DNA from 3 places in the Microcystis aeruginosa FD4 genome. Region 2 is predicted to be linked to each of the others. Evidence: riboswitches for the same ligand, from Rfam matches in the RefSeq annotation. Region 2 holds a riboswitch; each other region holds the start of a gene.
What was found. Region 2 has a riboswitch for cobalamin ahead of metE (5-methyltetrahydropteroyltriglutamate--homocysteine S-methyltransferase). Riboswitches for the same ligand answer to the same signal wherever they lie in the genome.

Region 1: it holds a riboswitch for cobalamin, as region 2 does, so the genes downstream of both, cobG (precorrin-3B synthase) here and metE (5-methyltetrahydropteroyltriglutamate--homocysteine S-methyltransferase) in region 2, are expected to answer to the same signal.
Region 3: it holds a riboswitch for cobalamin, as region 2 does, so the genes downstream of both, GQR42_RS18400 (energy-coupling factor ABC transporter permease) here and metE (5-methyltetrahydropteroyltriglutamate--homocysteine S-methyltransferase) in region 2, are expected to answer to the same signal.

What each region holds. Positions count from the first base shown of each region.
Region 1 is NZ_CP046973.1:2,637,782-2,643,775, forward strand. It holds gene GQR42_RS13410 (hypothetical protein) at 28-234, opposite strand; gene cobI (precorrin-2 C(20)-methyltransferase) at 306-1,010, opposite strand; gene GQR42_RS13420 (precorrin-8X methylmutase) at 1,007-1,633, opposite strand; gene cobG (precorrin-3B synthase) at 1,635-3,059, opposite strand; cobalamin riboswitch at 3,117-3,257, opposite strand; gene GQR42_RS13430 (Calx-beta domain-containing protein) at 3,958-5,994, shown strand, end outside.
Region 2 is NZ_CP046973.1:2,974,328-2,980,321, forward strand. It holds gene metE (5-methyltetrahydropteroyltriglutamate--homocysteine S-methyltransferase) at 1-1,901, opposite strand, end outside; cobalamin riboswitch at 2,304-2,448, opposite strand; gene rimI (ribosomal protein S18-alanine N-acetyltransferase) at 2,726-3,304, shown strand; gene GQR42_RS15085 (glycosyltransferase family 4 protein) at 3,343-4,533, shown strand; gene GQR42_RS15090 (glycosyltransferase family 39 protein) at 4,648-5,913, shown strand.
Region 3 is NZ_CP046973.1:3,664,155-3,670,148, reverse strand. It holds gene GQR42_RS18410 (FeoA family protein) at 1-69, opposite strand, end outside; gene GQR42_RS18405 (ABC transporter ATP-binding protein) at 490-2,364, shown strand; cobalamin riboswitch at 2,449-2,594, shown strand; gene GQR42_RS18400 (energy-coupling factor ABC transporter permease) at 2,617-3,363, shown strand; gene GQR42_RS18395 (energy-coupling factor ABC transporter substrate-binding protein) at 3,373-3,687, shown strand; gene cbiQ (cobalt ECF transporter T component CbiQ) at 3,693-4,490, shown strand; gene GQR42_RS18385 (energy-coupling factor ABC transporter ATP-binding protein) at 4,492-5,328, shown strand; gene GQR42_RS18380 (amidase) at 5,320-5,994, opposite strand, start outside.

The DNA of each region.
Region 1 (5,994 bases), 340 kb from region 2:
CCTCTTTGAACAACTTCTGCTGCTCACCTATAGGTGAGAGAAAATCACCAGCAGGAGATGCACCCGGTTATGCCTGCTACGAATAAAGAAAAATGGTATTAGGGGTGGTTGTGTCTGCTGGTGCAACAAAAATTCAGCGATCGCTATTACATAAGGCTCAAATCCGAGAGCATCATTATTAGTCGCTTGATCGCTGACGCTAGTATTGCGGATAGATTCAGGAGAAAAAGACATTCTCATAATATCATCTAAACCCTATAGGTTCTGTCAGGTAGGGAATAGAAGATTTAACTATGTCTATAGAGTTATTGGGGTTTAGTTTTACTAGGAATCAGAATTAATGACCAGTAGGTAACAGCCTCTGGATCGATTTCGGTAATCGGAATAATTTGCTGATTGGGTAAGGTTGCTCGTTCGATGTAGAGGGCGCGTTCTAATAATCCTAATTCCTGGAGAATATCACGAACTTTAGCGAAATGTCTGCCTAATTTAATAATCGCCGCTGCATCGATAAATGCTAGGCGATCCCGCAATATTTCCGCCTCTAAAGTAGCCGGCATGATACTAAATACGTCATTTCGATAAGTGATAGGTACACCCAGCATTGCTGCACTTGCCATCACTGAAGAAATCCCCGGCACAACTTCAATGGAAAAGCGATCGCACAAGCGATTAAAGATATACATAAATGTGCCATACAACATCGGATCGCCCACACATAAAACCGCCACATCTCGACCTAAGTTTAACTGTTCGGCGATATTTTCCGCGGCAATATCATAATGAGGTTGAGAACTGCGCTCGACACTAAAAGGCAAAGGCATGGGAATTTCTATCTGCTCGGGACGGATAAAATCCGCCACAATTGCCCTTGCCAAAACTTTGCCACTTTCTAAGGTAGGATAGGCAATTACCGGAACAGTTGTGAGAATCCGGTGTGCTTTTAGCGTCAACAATTCGGGATCACCAGGCCCGATTCCTAATCCATAAAGTTTGCCTAATTTATTCATAATTCGTTCTCTTTTGCTAAAGCATTGACTGCTGCTGCTGCGATTGCGCTGCCTCCCCTACGTCCGTGCAGGGTAATAAATGGCACGCCACGACTATTAGTTGCTAATTCTGTTTTCGACTCTGCCGCTCCTACAAATCCGACGGGAAACCCTAAAATCAAAGCTGGTTTATCTACATTTTGATCGAGCAATTCTAGTATGCGAAAAAGTGCTGTCGGTGCATTACCAATAGCTACCACCGCTCCAGCTAAATGAGGTCGCCAAAGTTCTAAAGCGGCAGCGGAGCGGGTATTATTAATTTGCCGTGCTAACTCGCTCACTTCTGGGTGATTGAGGGTACAAATAATCGGATTATTTTTAGGTAAACGGGCTTTGGTAATGCCATTAGCGACCATTTGAGAATCACAGAGAATTGCTGCACCCCCAGCGAGGGCATTTCGTCCGATTTTAACCGCGTCCGGTGATGCTTCTAAATCTTCTGTTATGTCTGTCATCCCGCAGGAATGAATTAGACGAACCGCCACATGAGCTAAATCATCGGGGAGATTTTTCCAGTTAGTTTCAGCCCGAATAATAGCAAAAGATTTGCGGTAAATTTCCTCACCATTCTTAATGTATTCCATTCTATTCATCTAAATTTTTCGATTTTTGGGAGCTTAAAATTTGGGCTATGAGCGGGAGAATATTGGTAAATTCTCCCTCAAATATGGGTGTTTCTAAGAATTTTTGACTATCACCCAGATAGACTTGATAAGCTTCCAGTATTTGGCCATTTTGCTCGATAGTAGTTCCTAAAAGGGTAATTTCGGCTGGACTTGGTTGAGCGCAGGATTTAGCACAACCTGTCAAATGAATATTAACAGGAGAATTGCAGGTTAAGCGTTCTTTCAAATAATCTGCTAGGAGAGAAGCATGAATTTGAGTTGCAGTGGCCGCTGCTGCACAACCCGGTTTACCGCTACAGGCAACTATCCCCGCATCCCATCCGGGAGAAGCGGATAATCCTAGTGATGCCAGTTTTGGCAACAATTCTGACACTTTTTCATCGGGAATATCGGGTAATATAACAGTCTGCCAAGGGGTTAATCGTAACTGACCACTGCCAAAAGTTTCTGATAGTGCCGCTAATCCCCATAGTTGATTAGCCGTCAATTGTCCTAATCTTAATGATAGGCCAATATAAGACAATCCGGGTTGCTTTTGAGGATGAATTCCCAGATGAAAATAGGGTTGAGTGGAATGGGCAGCTTGCTGGTATTCTTGCCGTTGTATTATTCCAGTAGAAGTCCGCTGTAATTGAGAGTTAACTTGTTCGAGATATTTGGCCAATCCCCAATCTTTGAGCAGGTGTTTCATCCGCGGTTTTTTCCCCTTGATATTAGGGGTTTGTTGAACATAATCGAGATAAACCGTTACTAAAGCTTTGACCACAGCTAAACAGTTTTCTGGCTCAATTAATAAGTCCGTGTCGTATAATTGTTTATCTCCTGCGAGTGCTAATCGAAAGCAAACAATAGAAGTTAAATTTGTCGGATTCTTGAGGGCAATTGCTGACAGATGAATCTCGTTATAGCGGTGTTGCCAGGCCATAGTTGAACCGGTGCCAATTCCCACTGCACCACCGCCATCGATCCCGATACTAAATTTAGGACTTAGTTGGGCAATTGATGGATAATTTTGGATAAAATTATCTAATTCTTGGACTAATGGACGAGTATCGATCAATTCTTGGCAGTCAATTCCGGCAGTGGGACTAGACATGATGTTACGCAGATGATCGATACTGGGATTATGGGCAGCTAACCCTAATTTTTGCAGGGTTTGAAATTCTTCTAAACTGGGGGATTTTTGCAGTCCGCGAATTTGCAGATTTGCCCGATTGGTAACTTGTATTGTACTCTGCCATTGTTCGAGCCAAGTGGCGATCGCTTTTCCCTGTGGAGAATTGAGCCATCCACCGGGGGTGCGGAGACGAATTAAAAACCCATCCTGGGCAGCAGTTCCATAAAATAAACCTGGACAAGCATTTGCCTTAACTAACCAATTCACCGTTGTTTGTTCTCCATGCGACGCAGAGAAGTAGTTAGAAAATTAGTTGTCTATACTACCGATCAAAAGCTTGTAATTGGCATTCTGACTCGCAAGGAAAAAGGGAAGATGTACTCTTTTTACTTTTTACTTGATTACAGCTGCGGCACAGTACCAGAATTGCACTGGACTTTCCCAAAGACAAGTTTAAGGATTATACCACAGTTTGAGTTTTGGCGTTGCTAGATTAAAATCAGCTATACGCCGATTCCTCTATCCATCTGGCACAGACAACTCCTTTTAGAAGATGTACCAGACTGAGCCTGAATCCGCCGTAGTAATTACCCAATTATCTTAAGCACCACAAGCATTTCAGCTTTTTTCAGCAAGCCCTAACTACTGTGATTGTTAAAAATTTCTTTCTTTTTTGTTACAGTTTCTAACATTGCCTATAGACTCAACGTATTGACATTTTTTTCCCTTTGGGAGCATCTCATTTATGCAAGTGAGTAATTATACTTATCCATAAAACTGGTTTCTAGCAAGGCTTTCAAAATAGCTTGACATAATACCAAATTTCTAAATCCATGACAGACATCCACGCTCGAATGCTTGCCAAGCCTGCATTCGTTGTGACGCGAATAAAGAAAATGGTATCCTATTGGTGATTTTCTCTCACTTAAGGTGAGCAGCAGAAGTTGTTCAAAGAGGGCGAATGCAATTCGCCCCTACAATAATATTATTTCGCCAATGGTAGGGGCGCACCGCGTGCGCCCAAAATGTCATCTGGATATTTCGACAAAATTGAGATGCACCAGGCATAACCATCTCTGTCATTACTTTTGAAAAATGGTATAAACACCTGATTTAGGGGTTACAAAGGTGAGATGCTCCCCATTTTTTGTTTGGGAACAACACAATGAACCAATCTCTTAGGTTTAGCCAAATTCTCTCCCAATCTCTGGAAAGCGTATCTTACTCTCTTCAGGAATTCGCTACCAGTCCAGAATTTATTGACAAGATGAGACTTGCCTTTGGAGACAGTTTTGTGACGATTACTGCCCTTAACTTGGCACAAGATTGGCAAAAAGGTAATATAACTTTACCTTCCATTGAGATTCTTCCTGCTACGACCCTTAATGGTGCTTATGCCGGATATCCTAGTGCAACGAATACGATTCCTGATAACTTCATTATTCGTTATGAAGGAAGGAATATCTTAGAAACAGGATTTGTTGGAGGAAGCAAGACGGGAACGGTTCAAATTCCTGAAGGGGATTCTGATCAGTTAGAGATCATTGTAGCAACTAATGATGAAGGAACAGCATGGAATTATACGGTTGAAACCATTGCACCGGGGTTAAATATACAAGATGCTTATGTTGCTGTAGCAGAAGGAAGTAATCAAACGGCAACCCTTAAATTCCCTGTGATTCTCTCAGAAGCGGTTGATGTAGAAGTTACTGTTAACTATTTTACCCTCGTAGGAACGGCAGTAGATGGTGTAACGGGGAACGACAGAATAGATTACCGACCCATTACAGGGACATTAACCTTTGCCCCAAGAGAAACCAGTAAAGAAGTTGAAATCACAGTATTAGGAGATACCCCTGTTAATTATGGAGGCAATGCTAATTTTGAGATTTTCGCAAGGGATACAGCGTATCAGAATTGGGATAAAGGAGACGATATTGACTTTAACGGTAGTTTGTCTTATGGAGATTTAGGGTATCGAGTTGATCAATTTTTCAACGATGGCAGTACAGGTTTTCAGGCAACAGGATTAACTTCGGATGAAAATTTCTTTGTTTTAATCAGCAATCCTGTCCATAGCGAAATTAGCAAAGAGAGTGACCAAGAAAAAGATCGCTTATTGACAGATTTAGAAGAATTTCTCGGTCCAGATTTTGTAAATTCATCCTCCTATCAGAAAGTCCAAGAAACTCTTAATAATTTAGAAGCACAGGATACCTCTTGGGCGTTTGCGACGGGAACAATTTATGATGAAGGAAAAGCTCCCGTTTTGGCGATTCGGGGGACACAGCCCGATCAATTAAGAACAGATGTCTGGGATGATGCTAATCCCAATGGTATTGGTTATGGTCAATTTACGGCTAATCGAGGGGGTGTTAATCAATGGCTTGAGGAAATAAGTCAGCCAGAGGATAATCTCTCGGTAAAACCCCACATTACAGGTCATAGTTTGGGTGGAGCATTAACCCAATGGGTAGCGGCAGATTATTCTTCTCAAGGTGCTTTAGGAGATATTGTTACGTTTAATGCCCCAGGTATTTCAACGAGTGCGGCTAATAGTTTCGGTGGTGCAGAAAAAGTGACTCACTATATCCCTTCTATCGACATAGTGAGTATGGCAGGATTTCGTTACATTTCTGGACAATATGTTTTATCCAATCAATTACTTGTCCCTTCCTCATTTCCTAATCCTGTTGATGCCCATCTTCATCCTGTAATTATTCCAAAAACTGAGTCGAGTGGCTTGACTAAACCAAGTGGTTTAGGAATAGATACAGTTGGTAGCACAAACACTCTCAGCAGTGCTTTTTTTACCTATTTACCAGATCCTGATTATTTTGCGATTCAGGTTATCATCGCAGGATTAGGGGCAATCACGCCTATTCCAGGGGCGACAACAACAGGGGCTTATGTAGCGAGTGTATTAACTTTTCGTGGCACTACAGAAATAAATCGTCAACTCATTGGGGCTGTCATTTACGGTATCGATTATGCCATTGAATTTGCTAAAGCATCTGTTCAAGCGGCTTGGAATGCTGCCAAACAATGGGGACAAGATGCTTGGAATGCCATTACAGGGTGGGGAGAAAATGCTTGGGGTGCAGTGAGTAATTGGACAGTAGAGGCTTGGAATGCCACAACAGAATGGGTTAATCAAGCTTGGGATGCCACAACTCAGTGGACGAGTGATGCTTTGGCAAGC
Region 2 (5,994 bases):
TAGCACATGTGGGTGTGAACTTGCGTATGGGGTTGAGCGATCGCCGTTGCCAGTCGAAACGCATCTACCGCCCAAGATAGGTACTGATTCCAGCGTTCCAGTTTCAGCGGTAAGCCTTCCCGTAAAGCGGGTTCATCCACTTGGATCACCTGTGCGCCTGCGGCTTCTAAATCGGCAACTTCCTCGCGTAACGCCAGCGCAATCTGGAATGCCTGTTCCTGACGAGAAATATCACTACGCGGAAATGACCAGTTGAGGATGGTGATAGGACCTGTGAGCATTCCTTTTACAGGTTTTTCAGTCAATGCCTGCGCCACCTGAAACTCTCGCACAGTCATAGGTTGAGGACGCGCTACATCACTATAAATAATCGGGGGACGTACATAGCGACTGCCATAGCTTTGCACCCAACCCTGTTCGGTAAAGGCAAACCCAGCCAGTTGCTGACCAAAATATTCCACCATATCCGTGCGCTCAAATTCGCCATGCACCAGCACATCAATGCCGATGTCTTCCTGAAGTTTGATGCACTCAGCAATCGCAGCGTCGATCGCTGTCTGATATTCTGCTTCTGTCAGTTCTCCTCGCTTATATTTCACCCGTAGCTGCCGTACTTCGGAGGTTTGGGGAAAGGAACCAATCGTGGTGGTAGGGAGAGCAGGTAAGGGAATCTGTTTGTCTAAGCGTAGAGAATAGGAGAGCGATCGCTGAAAGTCATTCGTCGTCAAATTTTTGAGCGCAGCCTGCGTACCAGGATTTACAGGGCTGAACTGCTCAAAGGTTTGCCACTGCGTTTGCACTACTGCTAATCGATCTCCCGGATCATCGACCGCCAATGTCTGTGCCAGAATCACAACCTCTTCTAGTTTCTGTTCCGCGAAACTCAACACATTTCGCAGGGGTTCCGGCAATTTCGTTTCGCGCATTGCATCATAGGGAACAAATTGCAGGGATGATGAGGGATGCAACCGAATATTTGGCGTAATGCTGTGAAGGGTTTCTAGTGTTGATAACACTGATTCAGGGCGAACTTTCCAGATATTTCGCGCATCCACAATCCCCACTCCCAATTGTTTATCTGCTGGGAATCCGTGCTGTTGCAATAACTCTAAGTTGCGTCCACGGGTGAAGTCTAAACTGATGCCAGCAACGGGCATTTCCATCACCCAGGGATAAGTCACTCCCAGATCATCAAAATAGGTGACGAGGTGAATCGGTACACCCATTTCGGCAAGCTGGCTGTAGGTAGTTGCAATCGCTTCTCTCAGATCCGCTGCACTGCTGGTGACGAGAATCGGTTCATGTAACTGCACTTCTGTGATGCCCAGTGCTTTGAGTTGAGCGAACAAATCACTATAAAGCGGCAATAGTTTTTCGAGATGTGTTGCCAGATCACCTTCTAAACGGCTTAAACCCAATAGGGTGACAGGACTGAGGATGATCGCCACGGCTTGCTCACCCAGGAGGGCTTGCGATCGCTGCACCGTTGCTAAAAAATCTGCGAAGTTTGCCTCTGGCTCTACATCCGCCGCAATTTCGGGTACCAAATAGTGATAGTTGGTATCAAACCATTTGGTCATCTCCAGCGCTGGAATGCCATCTTTGCCGCGTGCCATTGCAAAATATTGGTCGAGTCCCGATAGATGACGAAAGCGATCGGGTATTAGCCCCAAACGAACACTCCAATCCAAAACATGGTCATAAAGCGTCGTGTCACCGATTCCAATACGATCGATCCCAGCTTCGAGTTGTGTTTTCCAGTTCGCAAATTCCACCTCTCGAACCGTTTGTAGCAAGGTTTCTGTATCAGATTTACCGCTCCAGAAGGCTTCTAATGCCTTTTTAACCTCACGATTTTTACCAATGCGGGGATACCCCAATGTTGTAGTTTGAATAGTCATAGCTGTAGCGTTCCAAATTCTGTGAAAAACAGGTAAAAGCGACTGTCTCCCGGTAGGGAAGCAGGGCGTTGTCAAATTGAAAGATGATCCGAATCAGCTGGGAACTCAAATTACTTTGATAGCAAGGATTGCATTGCATCTTTCCTATTCTGATCTGACAACGCCCCCGGTAGGGAAGCAGACCATAGTTAGGGATAGCGAAGGTGTCATCTGTAATTACCAGCGCAAACACTAGCCACCTTCTCAGGTAGCTTTGCTAAATCTCAACCTCGCGTTCAACTCAAATCGTCAACTCAGAACGCTACAACCTTAATATTCCAACGAACAGCTGATTGCGCAGCATCTCGCAGAAAATTGCAAAAGCTTGAAGTCTTCATCATCTTTACCTCGCAGATGTTTATGTAACGGGTTTACTAATCGGCGGGCATTCTGACTCAGAGAGTTGCGCCTCTCCTTACAGCTGCGGGACAGCGGCAGATTCGCACTGCACTTTCCCCCTTGCGTTTGATGGCTGCTCCCCATCAAAACCGACTTGAACCTAATGATAACACAATAAGGGTGTTTTGACATCCTCAGTTCGGGATAAGAAAAGGGGTTCTGTCGCAAAAAGGGAAAGCTTCCTGTAGTATAATGGAAACCCCGAATCGAACAACCCGAACTCATCCAGACGATAATTAATAAAGGTCAAGTAGAGGGAGTTAGAAAAAGGCAGGGGTTAGAGCAGAAAAAATTTGTAGAATCCCTCTTCGGAATCGCCGGCTAAAAGTTAGCTTAACACAAGTTTCTCAGCTCTGAAAAAAAAATTTGCGACAGAACCCCGATAAATGCCAAAAATCCAGATTAAAACCCCAAAATCCCCACATCTTGCCGCCATGGTAGCCCTCGATCGCACCAGTCTCGGCGGTATTTGGACCCTATCTGGTTATGAACGGGAATTAAACAACCCCAACAGTGAATTATTAATTCTCTCCCTACCCAGCAATCCGGAAACCATCATCGGATTGGCTTGTTTTTGGGCAATTCTCGAAGAAGCGCATATTACCCTTCTGGCAATTTATCCCGACTATCAAAGACAAGGATTAGGAAAACTGCTTCTCTACAAACTGCTTGAGAAGGCTGTACAAAGACAACTGGAAAGGGCTACGCTAGAGGTGAGGGGATCGAACCATTCAGCGATCGCACTCTACGAGCATTTTGGCTTCCGCATCGCTGGAGAGCGGAAAAATTATTATCCGCAAACTGGCGAATCGGCCCTAATTTTCTGGCGCAACGATCTACAAACGGCCGCTTTTCGGGAACAATTAAACAAGTGGCGACAAGAGATCCTCTCAAGACTGGCGCGGGGAGAGTGGCAATTAGAGGAAGAAACCAGAGCCAAAATAGATACCATGGGGATGCAATGATTACTTACCAGCTTAAATCAGGTCGAGGTTAGGGAAAAATGAGGATTTTAGTGTTAGCGTGGGAATTTCCACCGCGATTAGTGGGCGGTATCGCCCGTCATGTCGCCGAACTCTATCCCGAAATCGTCAAACTCGGTCATGAAGTCCATTTAATCACGATCGAATTCGGTCAGGCCCCCAGTTACGAACTGGTGGAAGGTATTCACATCCACCGCGTCCCCGTACCCCCCGGCAATGACTTTTTCCATTGGGTGGTCAACATGAATAACAGCATGGGGCAACAGGGCGGCAAACTAATCGCCGAATACGGAAAATTTGACCTTGTTCATGCCCACGATTGGTTAGTAGGAGATGCAGCCATCGCCATGAAACATCTCTTTAAAATACCCTTGATTGCCACTATTCACGCCACGGAATACGGACGTTATAACGGACTGCACACCGACACCCAACGCTATATCGGCAGCAAAGAGGGAACCCTCGTCTATAATGCTTGGCGCGTTATCGTCTGTACCGGCTATATGCGTCATGAAGTCCATCGAGCTTTGGGCGCACCCTGGGATAAAATCGATGTGGTTTATAACGGTATTCGGGCCGAGAAAAAGCAAAGAGACCCTAACTTTGATTACCGAGCTTTTCGTCGTCAATATGCCGAAGATCACGAAAAAATCGTCTATTACGTCGGGCGCATGACCTTTGAAAAGGGGGTTTCGGTGTTACTCAACGCTGCCCCAAAAGTCCTCGCTCAGACTGGGGCTAAAACTAAATTTGTCATTATCGGTGGCGGCAATACCGACAAACTCAAACAACAGGCCTGGCATCTCGGTATCTGGCATCATTGTTATTTTACGGGCTTCATGTCCGATGAAAACCTCGATCGCTTCCAAATCGTGGCCGATTGTGCCGTTTTTCCCAGTCTTTACGAACCTTTTGGTATTGTCGCCCTGGAAAGTTTCGCCGCTAGGGTTCCCGTGGTAGTTTCCGATACCTGCGGTTTTCCCGAAGTTGTCCGTCATGGCCAAACGGGAATTGTCACCCGGGTCAATAATCCTGATTCCCTCGCTTGGGGCATTTTGGAGGTTTTAAATCATCCTGAATACGCCCAAGAATTAGTTAATAACGCCTACGAAGACCTAGAAAAACGCTTTCATTGGGCGAATTTAGCCCGTCAAACCGAGACAGTATATGGTTTGGTTGTCCAAGAACGACAATTGGTAGAATGGCGTTAATCAGGGAGCGGTTTTTTAGCCGTCAGCCATCCTGAAGCCGTCCCGATTTTCTTCTGGACAAACCCAATGAACTAGAGCATAATCTTAGGAAAATAATTTCCTCGACACAAAATTATGAATATGCTGAAAATGACTAAGGATTTTAATCCCGCTCAACTAGCAAGTGTCCTGGTCAATTTCATCGGTTTTGTGGTTTTATTGACCTGTGTACTTCTTTCTCCCCATGCTCTCGTTTATGATGAAGTTTATCACTTCCCGTTAGTAGATTTATTAAATCAATACGGTTTATCCTATCGATTCTTACGCGGCACAGGACAATCAGCCCCAGGTCCACTATACCCGATAATTCATTATATCTTTCAGCCCTGGACCAATTTGCAAGCCCCTGCCATTAGATTGGTTAATATTCTTCTTTTATTACTGTTAATTTTAGTCCTCAGTTTAACCCTGAAAAAAATTTTCAAAATTCCCCGGTCAATAGTCTCTAGTTTGGCAATTATGGGCTTACCGATGATTTGGGTGATTACGGGCATGGCTCTCACGGAAATCCCTGCTATGCTCTTGGCAACCTTAGCAGTTTTCTTGATATTTATAGCTCTAGAAAAAATTGAAGATAACCAGCAAATGAGCTTAGGAATAGCGGCTCTGAGCGGATTATGTTTAGGGATAGCAATCCTAGGCAGACAAACTTTTCTCATTTTAGTGTTTATCTTGCCAATACTAACAATTAGTTCCTCAAAAAAATCTTGGCAACCTTTACTATTATGCTGGTTAACTTCTGGAATTTTCCCCGCTATTGTTTTTAGCGTGTGGGGTGGATTAGTTCCCCCCGGCCAAAGTTCATTATCTTCTGGATATTCTCTGGTTAACGGATTTCTTTCCTTTGCCTACACCGGTCTTTTATTATTTATCCTCGCTCCCAAATGGTTCAGTTTGAATAAGGTGATAATAATATCTGTCTTGGTCAGCAGCTGCCTGGGCAACGCTCTCTTTAAAATCCTTTCTATTCGTCCGGCCTACCACGTTTTCAAGAAAATTATTCCTGATCCTACTTTGCTAAGTTTCTTTTTCTATTTAGCTTCCTCCTGTTTACTTGCCTTTGGAATTCTTTTTCTGATTGCCAGCCTCAACAATTGCCGAGATCACAAGAGAGATAGTAAATTTCTGTTTTTAAATGTTGCCGTGATCGTAGTTGCCGCTACAGCTTTTAAAATTACCCATTATTATTCGACTCGCTATACAGCTACAGCTATTCCCTTCTTGATCCTGTTAGCCCAGTATTATACCAAAGATAACTATTTCAAGGTAGCTCGCTTATTGCTGGGCAATATTGTCGGCTGTTTGATGTTAGTTTCTTATTTTTTACGTCCTTGGAACTAGAAATCTGGCTAGATGAGATTCTTGTATTTTTGACAAGGATATACCCTAAAATAACAAAGGCACAACTTAACTTCTCCAAAT
Region 3 (5,994 bases), 690 kb from region 2:
GGAGAATTGGTCGTCTTTTTGCCAGTTTTCTGGTTTTTCTGGTTCATTAGGTCTAATTTTATCGTCCATGCTTTTCTTATCTCCAAAGGTAAGGCAATGAAGGTCTTTCATTCAAGAGTGACAATAATTTCTTGATAGCTCATCGAGTTTACTGAAGTAGCCAAAGGGTGAGAACTGCGCTAATGTCAGCCTCAGTCAACGGTTTTTGAACTGTCTAAGAATCGCGATCACCAAAATAAATGCTAATTATTCTCAATTACCAGTGTAATCCAAAAGGGGAGACAGGAAAGAAAAATATTTCTTTAAAAAAAGTCACCAGTCTCCGGTAAATGGCGATCGCTGAGGGCGGAAAATCTTCTTAATGCCGAAAAATTCTCCCTTGCAAGGGAGATTCCCCCAGCTATCTACGAATTAATTGCACCCAGCTACTGGGAACAGAAAAAGCTATATTTATAAGTAAATCGAATCTGTCTTTCTATTTAAAGACCCATGGATAACAAAATTCTCGACGTTCACCATCTCACCGTTGAATTTTCTAATCAGAAAAGAACAACAGTCGCCGTTAATAACATTAGTTTTAGCTTGCAGAAAGGTCAAGTTCTCGGTTGTGTGGGGGAGTCGGGTTCAGGAAAATCTGTCACCTCCCTCGCACTCATGGGATTGGTTCCCTCTCCGGGGAAAATTACCGGGGGAGAAATTTGTTTTCGTCCAGCAAAAGGTCAGTCAATGCAAGCAGTGGATTTATTATCTATTCCCCCGGAAGAATGGCGTTATTATCGCGGGGGAGAAATGGCCATGATTTTCCAAGAACCAATGAGTTCTCTTAATCCAGTTTATAACATCGAGTTTCAACTCACCGAAGCAATTTTACTGCATCAAAAAGTCACCCCAGAACAGGCAAAAAATCAAGCCATCTCTCTACTGCAAGAAGTGCGCTTATTACCCAGTGATGAACAGTTAGAGGAGAAATATATAGAAACTTTTCCCTTAGAAAATAAGGGTCATGTCAGAGAAAAAATTAGAACTTATCTTCAGGAACAAAAAGAGGCAATTCTCAAGCGTTATCCCCATGAATTATCGGGGGGACAATTACAAAGGGTAATGATTGCCATGGCGATTTCTTGTAATCCTACCCTATTAATTGCTGATGAACCAACCACCGCTTTAGATGTGACTGTCCAAGCAGAAATATTAAGATTGTTACGAGATTTGTGTAAAAGCGATCGAGAAATGTCAATGGTTTTTATCTCCCACGATTTAGGAGTTATTAACGAAATTGCCGATCAAATTGTTGTAATGTATCAAGGAGAAATTGTCGAACAGGGAACTAAAGAAGAAGTATTAAATTATCCCCAACATCCCTACACAAAAGGTTTACTTGCCTGTCGTCCCCGCTTAAACTCTCGTCCAAAAAAATTGCCCACCGTCAGCGATTTTTTACGAGTGGAAAAAGACTCTCAAGGTAAGATTATTGACTTAGAGGAAATTACCCCACCAGCAGTTAAATTTATTACTCTTCAAGAAGAAGAAACCAGAATTGAAGGTTTACAAAACCATGAGAACATATTATCTGTAGAAAATTTATCGGTTAGATTTCCAGTTAAGGGAGTTTTCGGGCAAGTAAAGACCTTTTTTAATGCCGTAGATCAGGTCAGTTTTGCCGTTAAACAGGGGGAAACCCTCGGTTTAGTCGGTGAGTCGGGCTGCGGAAAATCTACCTTAGCAAGGACAATTCTGCGCTTAATTCCTGCCACTTCTGGAAATATCTATTTCCGAGGAGAAAATCTCGCTAAATTAAACCCCAGCGATCCAAAATTAAGACTACTGCGACGGGAATTACAGATAGTTTTCCAGAATCCCTACAACTCCCTGAATCCCCGTTTATCCATTGGTAAAGCAATTTTAGAACCGCTGGTTATTCATCATACCGGCGGTAATTCCCAAAAGCGACGGGAACGAGTAGAATATTTATTAGAACGAGTTAAACTTGATCCTAATTGGTTTGATCGCTATCCCCATCAATTATCAGGAGGACAACGACAAAGGGTGTGTATTGCTCGCGCTTTAGCCTTAAATCCTCAGTTTATTATCTGTGATGAATCTGTCTCTGCTTTAGATGTTTCCGTACAAGCGGGAGTCTTAAATTTACTCAAAGAATTACAGCAGGAATTTAATCTCACTTATATCTTTATTTCCCACGATTTAAGTGTCGTCAGATTTATGAGTGATCGCATTATGGTGATGAATAAAGGTAAAATTGAGGAAATCGGTACAGCTAACGAGATTATCAACTCTCCCCAAAGCGATTACACCCGTAAACTTATCGCTTCCATTCCCCAATTTACCGAAAGTCTTGCTAGTTAGTTAGTAATAACAAAACTTCATAATGCTTAACAGCACAAAAGTTAAGATTTCCTGTAGAAATTTTCTCTCTTGTTCCTAAGCGTGATAGGTTGGTTGAACATTCGACTCTAACCAAAGAAAATGATTAGAGTAGTCAGGGAAAGCGCAGTGCAAATCTGCCACTGTCCCGCAGCTGTGATTAAGGATTATCCTTATTAGTCAGAATGCCTGAGGAATGTGCGACCAAATCTAGTCAAATCTGCGAGGTACGGAATGAAGATACAGAAATATTGCCGCTTAATTCTTATAGCGGTGCTAACTGTTCATCTATTAATTAATTCAGCCAATCCAGCGGCAGCTATGCACATTGCCGAAGGGTTTTTGCCTGTACAGTGGGCAGCTTTTTGGTGGATAATATCGCTTCCTTTTTTCATTTTTGGCTTACGTTCTTTAACTCGTATTACTCAAGAACATCCCGAACTTAAGCTATTGCTTGCCCTAGCTGGCGCTTATACTTTTGTTCTCTCAGCCTTAAAAATTCCCTCGGTTACAGGTAGTTGTTCTCATCCGACGGGGACAGGTTTAGGAGCAATTTTGTTCGGTCCCTTGACGATGACTGTTTTGGGAACTTTAGTGTTATTATTTCAGGCTTTGTTATTAGCTCATGGCGGGTTAACTACTCTGGGGGCAAATATGTTTTCTATGGCTATAATTGGACCATTAGTTGCCTATTGTATCTATCATTTGCTTCTAAAAACAGGACAACAAAGAGTGGCTATTTTTTGTGCCGCTGCCCTAGCAAACTTGTTCACCTATATAACCACTTCTATCCAATTAGCCTTAGCCTTTCCTGCGCTTGACGGTGGGTTTATGGCATCTTTTATCAAGTTTGCGGGAATTTTTGCTCTGACTCAAATTCCTCTAGCCATTAGCGAAGGATTACTGACATTATTGGTCTGGAATTGGCTAGAGTCTTACGGAAAAAAAGAGTTAGAGACTATCAAATTATTACAAGGGTAAGGCTGAATTATGAACCGATATTCTCTAAGAAATAATTGGCTTTTGGCTATGGCTGTAATTCTTTTAGCAGTTTTGCCCTTAGTTTTTGTGCGGGGCGAATTTAGTGGGGCTGATGACCAAGCAGAAACCGCAATCACTACACTTAATCCTGAGTATAAATCATGGTTTCGACCTTTCTTTGAACCGCCTAGTGGTGAGGTAGAAAGTTTACTTTTTGCATCCCAAGCCGCCTTGGGGGCGGGGGTGATTGGTTTTGTTATCGGACTATATAAAGGAAGGACTGAAAAAGAACAATCTGCCTCCACAGAGGAGAATAGCAATTAGTAGAAATGAGCCATCTAATTGATAGTCTTGCTTACAAAAATCGTCTGCGTTGGTTGCCTCCAAATCATAAGCTATTGTTGACGATAGTTCTATTAATTATCTCGCTAATTTCCTCTTGGCCTGTGCAGTTACTCGTCGGTTTTTGGTTGACTATAGCAATTACTATCTATGCGGGGATTCCCCAAAGGACTTATCTGCGCTTGTTATCTTTACCTTTGGGGTTTTCTTTAATTAGTTTACCTGCTTTTATTATTAATGGTGTACCGTGGGATAAAAAATCAATAATTCAGCAGGATATTTGGCAAGGTCTGGGATTTTCTTTAGGTTATTTGTATCTCTATATTAGCCAAACAGGTATGGAGCAAGTTGGGTTTTTATTCCCCAGAATTTGGGCGATGACAAATTGTCTATATTTTCTAATTTTAACCACTCCCTTTATTGAAATCTTACAAGTTTTCAGACAATGGCGATGTCCGATTTTATTGACAGATTTATTATTATTGATGTACCGTTTTATTTTTAGCTTACTAGAAGTTGCTCAAGAAATTTGGACAGCACAAAATTCCCGTTGTGGTTATCAAAGTTGGTCAAGAGGAATGAAAAGTATTGGTATTTTGGGAGGGCAGTTATTCCAGCGAACTCTTAATAATTATCGTCAGATTTCTATCAGTTTAGAAGCGCGAGGATTTCAAGAAAGTTTTAAAATGTCTAGTTCCCGTTCTTATCAATCTCAAAGAAGATACATATTTGAAGCTTTATTCGGTTGCAGTTTATTGATTATTCTTAACTTAGTTATCAACTAAAATGACTCAAAATTTATTGGAATTTCAAAATGTTTCCTATAGTTATCCTTGTCTTTCCAGTCGAGCTATTAAAAATTTTGATCTTACAATTTCCGTGGGAAAAAAGTATGCTTTAATCGGACAGAACGGTTGTGGAAAAACTACCTTATTTCTTTTAGCTAGTGGTTTATATCAACCCCAGCAAGGTATAATTTATTGGCAAGGAAAACCCTTTCAATATAACCGCTCTTTTTTGGGAAATTTACATCAGCAAATTGGCTTAGTTTTTCAAAATCCTGAGCATCAGTTAGTCGCAGCCACTGTGGAAGAAGATATTTCCTATGGTTTAAATAATTTAGACTTACCTACCTCGGAAATTATCGACCGTGTGTGGGCAACCCTAGACAAATTTGCTTTAACTCCCCTAGCTTATGAACCAGTGCATCATCTTAGTTTGGGACAAAAAAAACAAGTTTCAATTGCTGATGTAATGGTGATGAATCCCACCTTGCTTTTATTAGATGAACCCACGGCTTATCTAGATGCGCGTCATAGTCAAAAATTACGAGAATATCTCGAACAAATTCATCAACTCGGCACAACAATTATCCTAGCAAGTCATGATTTAGATTTTGTCTATCACTGGGCTGATTGGATTTTTGTCATTGATGACGGACAATTAATTATTGAAGGAACTCCCAGAGAAGTTTTCGCTCAAAGAAAAACTATAGAAAAGTTACAACTAGGATTGCCCATCATTCTAACACTTGTGGAAAAGCTAGGAATTTTAGCGACACAAACAGGTAACATGAGCCAGAAAATATTTGAACAATGGCAAGAATATTTACTGTCAAAATAGAGGCGAAAAAATCTGAGTTTCCAGCTGCGTTGCTAATCCCAATAAAGTGATTTCATCAGCAGGTTTACCCACTAACTGAATTGCCACAGGTAAACCTTGACTATCCACTCCCGTTGGTAAAGCAATCGCGGGTAGGCCACTCGCATTAGCAATGGGAGAAGGGGCAATCCAAGCAATCATCCGATCAACCGCTTCTTCCGGTGGTAAATTTTCCCACTCACCAATTCTGGGGGGTTGATGTAGGAAAATGGGCAAAAGTAAGACATCAAAATTATCAAATATCGCCACAATTTGCCGCGAAATAATGTGCATCTGCTGCACCGCTTGCAGGTACTCCCCTGCGCTGCCAGAATTCTCTAACAACCACTGGTTAAGGGGACTTAATAACTCCTTGGGAATTCCCGTCGCCGCCGTCCCCGCTTGCCAAATTCGACGAAAAGGAGTGATTAAAGCCTGTAAATCGGGGGAATACTCCGTTAAATGATGCCCCATGTCCTCTAAATTTTTAGCCGTCTCGATCACAGCATCTTTATAGACGGAAGCCGCTTCGCCGAAGGGGGATATGGAAGTGGAAAAAGCGATTCTCAGGGGTTTTACGGCTCTTTTGGTGGCTTCTAGGAAAGAAAAGGCGGGATCGGGTAGCCAGTAGGGATCGCCCGTCGTATA